Regions from separate parts of the Stenotrophomonas sp. 96582_Sma genome, predicted to be linked through region 1. Evidence: riboswitches for the same ligand, from Rfam matches in the RefSeq annotation. Region 1 holds a riboswitch; the other holds the start of a gene.
The links. Region 1 has a riboswitch for cobalamin ahead of ACZK2R_RS00985 (epoxyqueuosine reductase QueH). Riboswitches for the same ligand answer to the same signal wherever they lie in the genome.

Region 1 (4,423 bases):
TGCACCACGCTGGCCGGGAACAGCTGCTCGAACTCCTCGCGCAGGAACCAGAACTGCGCGCCGCCCAGCGGCAGCGTGCGCGGCTCGTTGTGCGACACACAGGTGGTGATCATCTGCAGGCTGATCGCATGCGGGCTGTCCGGCTCGCCGGCATAGCGCGGCGCATCGTGCAGGTCGGCGAACGTGAGCGGTGCATCCAGCGGCTTGCCGGACAGCTGCTGCAGGCACTCGTGCAACCATTCGGTCAATGCCGGCGTGCGTGCATCGCGGCCGAGGCCGCTGCACAGGCCCAGCAGATTGCGCCGCGCCACCCGCGCCACGCGCAGCGCGGCACCGGCCACGCCGGCACCGTAGGCGCACAGCAGTGATGGCAGCAGCGTCGCAGCCACGCCGCTCCAGCCACCGCCCCACCAGCCCAGGCCGAGCAGCAGCGACAGCGACACCAGCACTTCCAGCGGCGCGATCTCGAATACCGCGATGGCCAGGCACAGCAGTTTGTGCGGCAGGCGGGCATTGCCGGTCAGCACCACCAGCAGCCGATACGCTGCACGAGCGCCTCGCGCCGGCTGGAACAGGCTGTAGATGAAGCCACGCCGCGACAGCTGCGCCGACACCGCCGACAGCCCGCTGTAGCCTGCATCGCCGGGCAGGTGTTCACCCTCCTGCTGGCGGCGATCACCGCACGCCGCCGCGGCCGCCACCGCCGCGGCGATGGCGCCGGCCGAGGTGCCGCCGATGCTCTTGAAGCGATATTCGCGGGCCAGCGCCAGTACCGCATTGGGGTACACGATGCCGCTGGTGATGCCGCCTTTCATGACCAGATCGCAGTACTTCGCCGCCACGAGCCACCTCCCGTCTGTCGGTGCCCAGTATGGCAAGAGGCGCTCTCACAGCCTGAGAAACCAGCCACAGCCCTGCACTTTCATTGGCCCTTGACCATTGCCCTCGACGCGTCCACCGTTGGCACGCCGAAGGTATCCCTGCCGTGGCCTTGATGGCGGCAGGGATTTAAACGGGAATCCGGTGAAGGCGCCTCGCGCGCCCATTCCGGAGCTGCCCCGCAGCGGTGAATGGAAACGAATCCTGCCAACAGCACTGGGCTCACGCCTGGGAAGCGGCGGGTAGTAGGTGGGCTGCGGCCCGTGTCCATCAGCCCGAATACCGGCCCCGGCCGGGGGACACGACCGTCCCCTGACTCGACCTGGAATCTCCGCGGGGAGGTTGCCGGGGCCGTCGTTGTCCTGCGCGTGCAGGCGATGCGGCCGCGCGCGTCCTGTTCACGGTATCCGGCCAGCCCTGTTCACCCACGCGCTGATGCATGGGCCACCGCCGTTGCCGGCGGTCCATGCGGTACCTGACGATGACCGAGCTCCAACGCCCCACCCTGACCCTGCCCGCCGACGGCAAGCGCCTGCTGCTGCATTCGTGCTGCGCGCCCTGTTCCGGCGAAGTAATGGAGGCGATCACCGCCTCCGGGATCGACTACGCGATCTTCTTCTACAACCCCAACATCCACCCGGTGAAGGAGTACGAGCTGCGCAAGCAGGAGAATATCCGCTTCGCCGAACAGCACAACATTCCCTTCATCGACTGCGATTACGACACGGACAACTGGTTCAGCCGTGCACGCGGCATGGAGAACGAGCCCGAGCGTGGTATCCGCTGCACGATGTGCTTCGACATGCGTTTCGAGCGCACCGCGCTGTATGCGCACGAGCACGGCTACGACACCATCAGTTCGTCGCTGGGCATCTCGCGCTGGAAGAACATGGCGCAGATCAACGACTGCGGCATCCGTGCCGCGTCGCGCTATGAAGGCCTGCAGTACTGGGACTACAACTGGCGCAAGGGCGGCGGTGCCAGCCGCATGATCGAGATCAGCAAGCGCGAGCAGTTCTACCAGCAGGAATACTGCGGCTGCGTGTACTCGCTGCGCGATGCCAACCGTCACCGCCGCGAGAATGGCCGCGAACGGATCAAGATCGGCCTGCTGTACTACGGGCAGGACGCTGAGACGCCGCAGGGCGATTGACGTGTGGGCATGGGGCGGCCACGCTGGTCGCCCCTTCTGCTGTACCGGAACTGCCATGACCGCCCTGCCCGCCGATGTCGCCCTGCTGGTGATCGACCTGCAGCCGGACTTCATGCCCGGTGGCGCGCTGGCCTGCGACCAAGGCGATGCGCTGGTGGCACCGATCGCCGATCTGCTGGCACAGCGCCGCTACCGCACCGTGGTGGCAACACAGGACTGGCACCCGGCCGACCATGCCTCGTTCGCCAGCCAGCACCCCGGCCAACGCCCCTTCGAGACCATCCTGCTGCACGCGCAGCCGCAGACCCTGTGGCCGGACCACTGCGTGCAGGGCAGCGCCGGTGCCGCGCTGCATCCGGGCGTGGACTGGACCGTGGCCGACCTGATTCTGCGCAAGGGCACGCGCCAACAGGTGGATTCATACAGCGCCTTCCGCGAGAACCATGGCCCCGATGGCGAGCGCCCGGCCACCGGCCTGGCCGGCTGGCTGCACGAACGCCGCATCCGCGAAGTGCACGTGTGCGGCCTGGCCCGCGACTACTGCGTGCTGTGGAGCGCGCAGGACGCGGTGAAGTCCGGCTTCCGGGTGAAATTCCTGTGGGAGCTGACCAAGCCGGTGACCGACGCCAACGACGCGATGGTGCGTGAAGCGCTGGGCAAGGCGGGGATTTCGATCGCCTGAGGCGTGACCGCCGGGCATGGCCCGGCGCTACCGCGCACGTCGCTTATGCCGCTTGCGCGCTCCTGCCCACGACAACACAATCGATTCATCCAGCCCCCTAACTACGCCCCCCTACAGATCGCGGGACGGCCGAACCGGGGGCTTTTCATTGGATGAAATCAGGATTCGGTAGTGCCGGCCGCTGGCCGGCAACCTCGGGATCTCTGCAGTTGCCGGCCAGCGGCCGGCACTACCGGATAGCACCCGTGGTAGCGCCGGGCCATGCCCGGCGGACGCGGGATGGGCGATTACCGGAACACGACCGTACGGTGCCCGTTGAGCAGGATGCGGTGTTCCACATGGCGGCGCACGGCGCGTGCCAGCACCAGCGATTCGGTATCGCTGCCCAGCCGCACCAGTTCGCGCGGAGCCATCGCGTGGTCCACGCGGGCCACGTCCTGTTCGATGATCGGACCTTCGTCCAGATCCTCGGTGACGTAGTGCGCGGTGGCGCCGATGATCTTGACCCCGCGTGCGTGCGCCTGATGATACGGCTGCGCGCCCTTGAAGCTGGGCAGGAAGCTGTGGTGGATGTTGATCGCACGGCCGGCCAGCGCGCGGCACAGCGTGGGTGACAGGATCTGCATGTAGCGCGCCAGCACCACCAGATCGATGCGTTCGCGCTCGACCAGGTCGATGATCTGCTGTTCCTGCACCGCGCGCGTATCAGCGGTCACCGGCAGGTGGTGGAACGGCACCTGGTAGGACGCCGCCAGCGGCGCGAAGTCGGCGTGGTTGGACGCTACTGCGGCAATGTCCACCTTCAGCTGGCCGCTGTGGGCACGGAACAGCAGGTCGTTGAGGCAGTGCCCCTGCTTGCTGACCAGCACCAGCAGGCGTGCACGGCGGCGGCCATCATGCAGCTGCCAGTCCATGCCGAAGCCGGCGGCGAGCGTGGCCATGGCGGCGTGCACGGTCTCCAGCGGCAGGCCGGCATCGCGATCGAAATGCACGCGCAGGAAGAAGCGGCCGCTCTCCTCGTCGCCGAACTGCTGGGCGTCGAGAATGTTGCAGCCGTGGTCGAACAGCAGGCCGGATACGCGGTAGACGATGCCGGTACGGTCGGGGCAGGACAGGGTGAGGATGGAATCGGGGCGCATCGCCCGAGTGTAGGGCAGCAGCCTGTCCTCGGGATCGATGGTCACCGATGCAACCGACCTGCTTGGTTCAGTCCCAAGCGATACTTGGGTTTCTCCATGGCAAGCTGGTCGGTCATGAACCTGTTGCAACTGATCCGCAGCTTCACCCGCACCGCAGAGACCGGCAGCATTGCCGCCGCGGCCCGCATCCTTGGCATCAGCGCCACCGCAGTCGGCCAGAACATCAACCGGCTGGAGGCGCATCTGGGCGTACGGTTGCTGAACCGAAGTACGCGCCAGCTGGCCCTCAGCGAGGCCGGCGCGCTGTACCTGGCGCAGGTGCGCCACATCGAAGCCGACCTGGCGCGTGCACAGGCGATGGTCACCTCTGGTGACATCGAACCGGCCGGGCCACTGCGCATCGCCAGCAGCAGCGCCTTTGGTCGCCACGTGCTTGCCCCCTTGCTGCCGTCGCTGCAGCAGCGCTACCCGCAACTGCAGCTGGAGCTGCGCCTGACCGATCGCGCCGTGCAACACGGCCCGGAAGCGGTGGATGCCAGCATCCGCATCGGTGCACAGCTGGAGGACGGT
Region 2 (4,423 bases), 290 kb from region 1:
CCGTAGCCGCCAACCTTCACCGAGTTGCTGGCGTTGTCATAGCGCTTGCCCGCACCCTGCACGGTCAGGCCGGCGCGGACGTCACCGAAGCGGCGGTCGACGTCCAGGCGCGCGGTCTGCTGCGCACGGCGCGGCAGCCAGTTGTCGAACTGGGTGCTGCCATGGGTGCGGTTGCGCGGGTCGGTGTAGCTCAGCTGCGCGTTGATGTCGAAACCGGCCAACAGCACGCCACCGGTCAGCTCGGCACCGCGGATGCGCGCCTTCTCCACCTGCTGCATTTTCATCGTGGACGCATCGTAGGTGATCAGGTCATCGATGCGGGTCTCATAGACGTCCAGGCCCCAGTGCCAGCCCTGGCCCTGCTGCGAAACACCGAGGTTGGCGCTCTTGGACTTCTCCGGGTTCAACGTCGGCACGCCGCTCCACGGGTCGTACAGGTCGCTGAAGGTCGGCGCCTTGAACGCCGTGCCGTAGCTGGCATTGACGCGCAGGCCGTGCTCCAGTTCCATCGCCCAGCCCACGCTGCCGGTGGCATGGTTGCCGAACTGCTGGTTGTCGTCATTGCGCGCGCTGGCCAGCAGCTGATGGCGGCCGAAGCGACCCTGGTACTGCACGAACACACCGGTGTTGCGGCGGCTGTCGACGAGATATCCGGCGCTGCTGCCGTCCAGGTTGTCTTCGCTCCAATCCACGCCTGCACTCAGCAGCTGGCCCTCGGCCACGCCGAAGTCGCCCTGCAGCGAGGCGCTGTCACGATGGGTCTGGGCGCTGCCGAACACCCCCGGTGCGCCGAAGTTGTCCGACTCGTTGTCACTGCGGCCGACGTTGGCTGTGAAAGCCAGGCGTTCAGACGGGGTGTAGCGCACTTTGCCAGCGAGCACCTGCTGGCGGGTTTCCGAATAGTTGTAGTAACCGTCGTAGTGGTTCTTGCCGTCGGCGCGCAGTGCGCTGCCTTCCACGGTCCACTGGTCGTTGAAGCTGTAGCCGCCGCGCAGGCTCTTGGACAGGTTGCGGTAGCCGTCGCGGTCGTGCTCGTCGGCAAAGCAGCCCGCGGTGAACACCGAGGCGGAGCCGCGGCAGGCATCGATGCCGTCGGAATGCTGGTAGGCGATGTCGGCGCCGAACCAGCCGCGTTCGGTGCCACCGCCGATGCCGCCGCTGGCTTCGCGCAGGCCGTTGCTGCCACCGCCGAGCTGGAAGTGCGGAGCGAAATCGCCCTGGTTGCGGCGGGTGAAGATCTGGATCACGCCACCAATGGCGTCGGCACCGTACAGGCTGGACTGCGGGCCGCGCACGATTTCCACGCGTTCGATCTGCGCCAGTGGCAGGTCCTGGTACATGGCCAGGCCGAGGTCGGCACTGTTGATGCGCACGCCATCCACCAGCACCACGGTGTGGCCCGAGTTGGTGCCGCGCAGGAACAGCGAGCTCTGCTTGCCGAGGCCGCCGGAGTTGGTCAGGTTGATGCCGGCGCGGCCGCGCAGCAGTTCCTGCAGCGACGTGGCCTGGCTGGATTCGATCTGCGCGCGGTCGATCACCTGGGCCGGCGCGATGCTGTCCTGCAGGGCGATCGGGGTGCGGGTGGCGGTAACCAGGATCTGGTCGAGCGCGGTGGTGTCATCGGTGGCCTGGGCCAGCGCGGGCAGGGCGGCCAGCACGGCCAGGGACAGCATTCGGGACTGCAGCTTCATGGGGGACTCCAGGTACCACGCACGCCCGCGTGGCGAAGGGGAGGAGCCGCGAAGGCAGGCATGCGCCGACGCCGCAGCGCAGGCTGCGGTCATCCAGCGCCATGCCCACCGCATCGCGACCTGAGGCTTCCTGGCCGGTCTCCGGGCTTGCCGCCGGGTGGCGCGAGGCCACCGTCCAGGCGCCTTCCCATGCCTGCGGCACAGTGGCGTTGTTGCCTGGAACTGACGTGCTTACCGTTGCGGGGGCAGCGCCGGCCTGGCGTGGAATCACGCGTCACCGGCTTCCCGTTTCAACCTGCCGGCCGTGGCCGCAGGTCACCTGGAAGTGCGCGCAGTCTACGGCATCGCAGGCGGCCCGTAGTGTCGAGCGTGCTCGACTGCCTTTGCTGTGCCCTTAGAATGGTCCCTCGATCCCGTGGTGCCGTTGCCGATGTCCGCCCGTTTTCCGCTGTTCCCGCGTTGCCTGTACAGGACGCACGCATGATCCTCGACCTGGTCCGCCATGCCGGCAACGGTCGCGATGAGTTCCTCGATGGCCGCAGCGATCCACCGCAGCTGGCCCGCCTGCCGCAGGAACTGGTCGACGCCTACGCTGCGCAGCCCTGGGAGCGGGTGATCAGTTCGCCGCGGCTGCGCTCGCTGCACACGGCGATGGCCCTGGCCACGCCGCGCGGGCTGGACGTGGAAGCGGACGAGGAATGGGAAGAGCTGGATTTCGGCGATTGGGACGGGCAGTCGCTGTTCGACCTGCCGGAGGACGCATTGGCGGCCTTCCATGCCGACCCGCATGCATTCCCGCCGCCGAACGGCGAAAGCTGGGGCCACTTCGAGCGGCGCATCGCGCGCGCGCTGGATCGCCTGCTGGATGATGACGATCCGGTGCCGACGCTGGTGGTCAGCCACGGCGGCCCGCTGCGCATGGTGCTGTCGCAGGTCTGCGGCCTGCCGATGTCGCTGTGCTGGGCCCTGCGTATTGACCACGGCACACGCCTGCGGGTGTGGCTCGAGCGCGGCGAGGTCGGGCTGGTGGGCGAACTGCTGGAGCTGCAGCAGCCCTGACGAATCCGGTAGCGCCGGGCCATGCCCGGCGAATTCCACATCACCCGCGCTACGCGCTCGCCGGGCATGGCCCGGCGCTACCGGTCAATCCTCGTCGGCGCTCTCCGCCACGCTGTCTTCCGCGTCATCATCGGTGTCGAAGCGCTGCTCATGCACCGGTCCCGAGGCCGGGCCGGCCGCTTTCAACGGATGCGCGGCGATGCGCGCCTCATAATCCTGCACCAGCGCCTCACGCTGCGGCTCGCTCAGTTCCTGCCAATGGCAGTCCAGCAACGCGCCTTCCAGTGAATAGAGCAGGTTCAGGCTGGGCTTGAAGCCCGCGCGCTTGACCTTGACGAAGGCACCGACCGCGCCGATCGCAACCAGATCCTCGCGGCTGCGCAGGCCGACCTGACGCAGCCAGGCTGCACTTTTGGGGCCGATGTTGCGCAGCTTCGGTGCGCTCATCCCAGCGCCTCGACGAACACGCGGGCGATGGCTTCCAGGCCGGCCTGGTCATCGGCATCGAAGCGGCCGACCTTCGGGCTGTCGATGTCGAATACGCCGATCAGTTCATCGCCGCGCAGCAGCGGCACCACCAGTTCCGAACGCGAGGCCGAATCGCAGGCGATATGGCCGGGGAAGGCATCGACGTCCTCCACGCGCTGGGTCACGCGCTGGCTGGCGGCGGCACCGCACACGCCCTTGTCCAGCGGGATGCGCACGCAGGCCGGCAGGCCCTGGAACGGGCCGACCACCAGTTCCTTGCCGTCGTACAGGTAGAAGCCCACCCAGTTCAGGTCGGGCAGAGCGTGATAGACCAGTGCGGAGAGGTTGGCCGCGTTGGCGATGCGGTCGGACTCGGCGTAGACCAGGCCGCGGGCCTGTTCCAGCAGCTGGGCGTATTGTTCCGGCTTGCTGCCGGTGAGCGAGGCATTGGCGAACATGCTCGCAGTCTAGCAAGCACGCCGGGCCGGCGATAATGCACGCTCTGTTGCCCCGCTGGAGCTTATCGATGCCGTTGCCCGCCACGCTGCCGCCTGCCCTGTTCGTCACCGGCACCGATACCGAGATCGGCAAGACCGCGGCCAGCACCGCGCTGCTGCATGCACTGCGCCGGCGCGGCCTGCGCGCAGTCGGCATGAAGCCCGTGGCCAGTGGCAGTGAAGATCTGGGGCAGGGCCTGCGCAACGAGGACGCGCTGGCGCTGCAGGCGGCCAGTTGGCCGGTGCCGGACTATGCCGACCTGAACCCGTACGCGCTGCGGCAACCGCTGGCGCCGGAGCTGGCCGCTGCCGAGGATGGCGTGCAGGTGGAGCTGGCGCAGATCGTGGCCGCGTTCGCGCGCCTGCGTGCGCAGGCCGATGTCGTGGTGGTGGAGGGCGTTGGCGGTTGGCTGGCGCCGGTCTCGGCCACGCTCGACCAGCTTGATCTGGTGCGCGCACTGCAGCTGCCCGTGCTGTTGGTGGTGGGCATGCGGCTGGGCTGCGTCAACCATGCGCGGCTGACCGCGCAGTCGCTGCAGGCCAGCGGCGTGGAGTGCCTGGGCTGGATCGGCAACCACATCGACCCGGTGATGCAGCGCCAGGATGAGAACATCGCGACGTTGCAGCAGCGCCTGCCGATGCCGTGCTGGGGGCGGCTGCCGTATCTGCCGGGAGTGGATGGCGAAGCACTGAGCGCGTACCTGCTCG

Region 2: it holds a riboswitch for cobalamin, as region 1 does, so the genes downstream of both, btuB (TonB-dependent vitamin B12 receptor) here and ACZK2R_RS00985 (epoxyqueuosine reductase QueH) in region 1, are expected to answer to the same signal.

Annotation. Positions count from the first base shown of each region.
Region 1 is NZ_CM151122.1:223,430-227,852, reverse strand. Features, by position in the region: gene ACZK2R_RS00990 (patatin-like phospholipase family protein) at 1-842, opposite strand, end outside; cobalamin riboswitch at 970-1,184, shown strand; gene ACZK2R_RS00985 (epoxyqueuosine reductase QueH) at 1,346-2,032, shown strand; gene pncA (bifunctional nicotinamidase/pyrazinamidase) at 2,088-2,714, shown strand; gene purU (formyltetrahydrofolate deformylase) at 3,002-3,853, opposite strand; gene ACZK2R_RS00970 (LysR family transcriptional regulator) at 3,968-4,423, shown strand, end outside.
Region 2 is NZ_CM151122.1:512,611-517,033, forward strand. Features, by position in the region: gene btuB (TonB-dependent vitamin B12 receptor) at 1-1,691, opposite strand, end outside; cobalamin riboswitch at 1,807-2,029, opposite strand; gene ACZK2R_RS02375 (histidine phosphatase family protein) at 2,172-2,750, shown strand; gene ACZK2R_RS02380 (TfoX/Sxy family protein) at 2,835-3,197, opposite strand; gene ACZK2R_RS02385 (GAF domain-containing protein) at 3,194-3,676, opposite strand; gene bioD (dethiobiotin synthase) at 3,745-4,423, shown strand, end outside.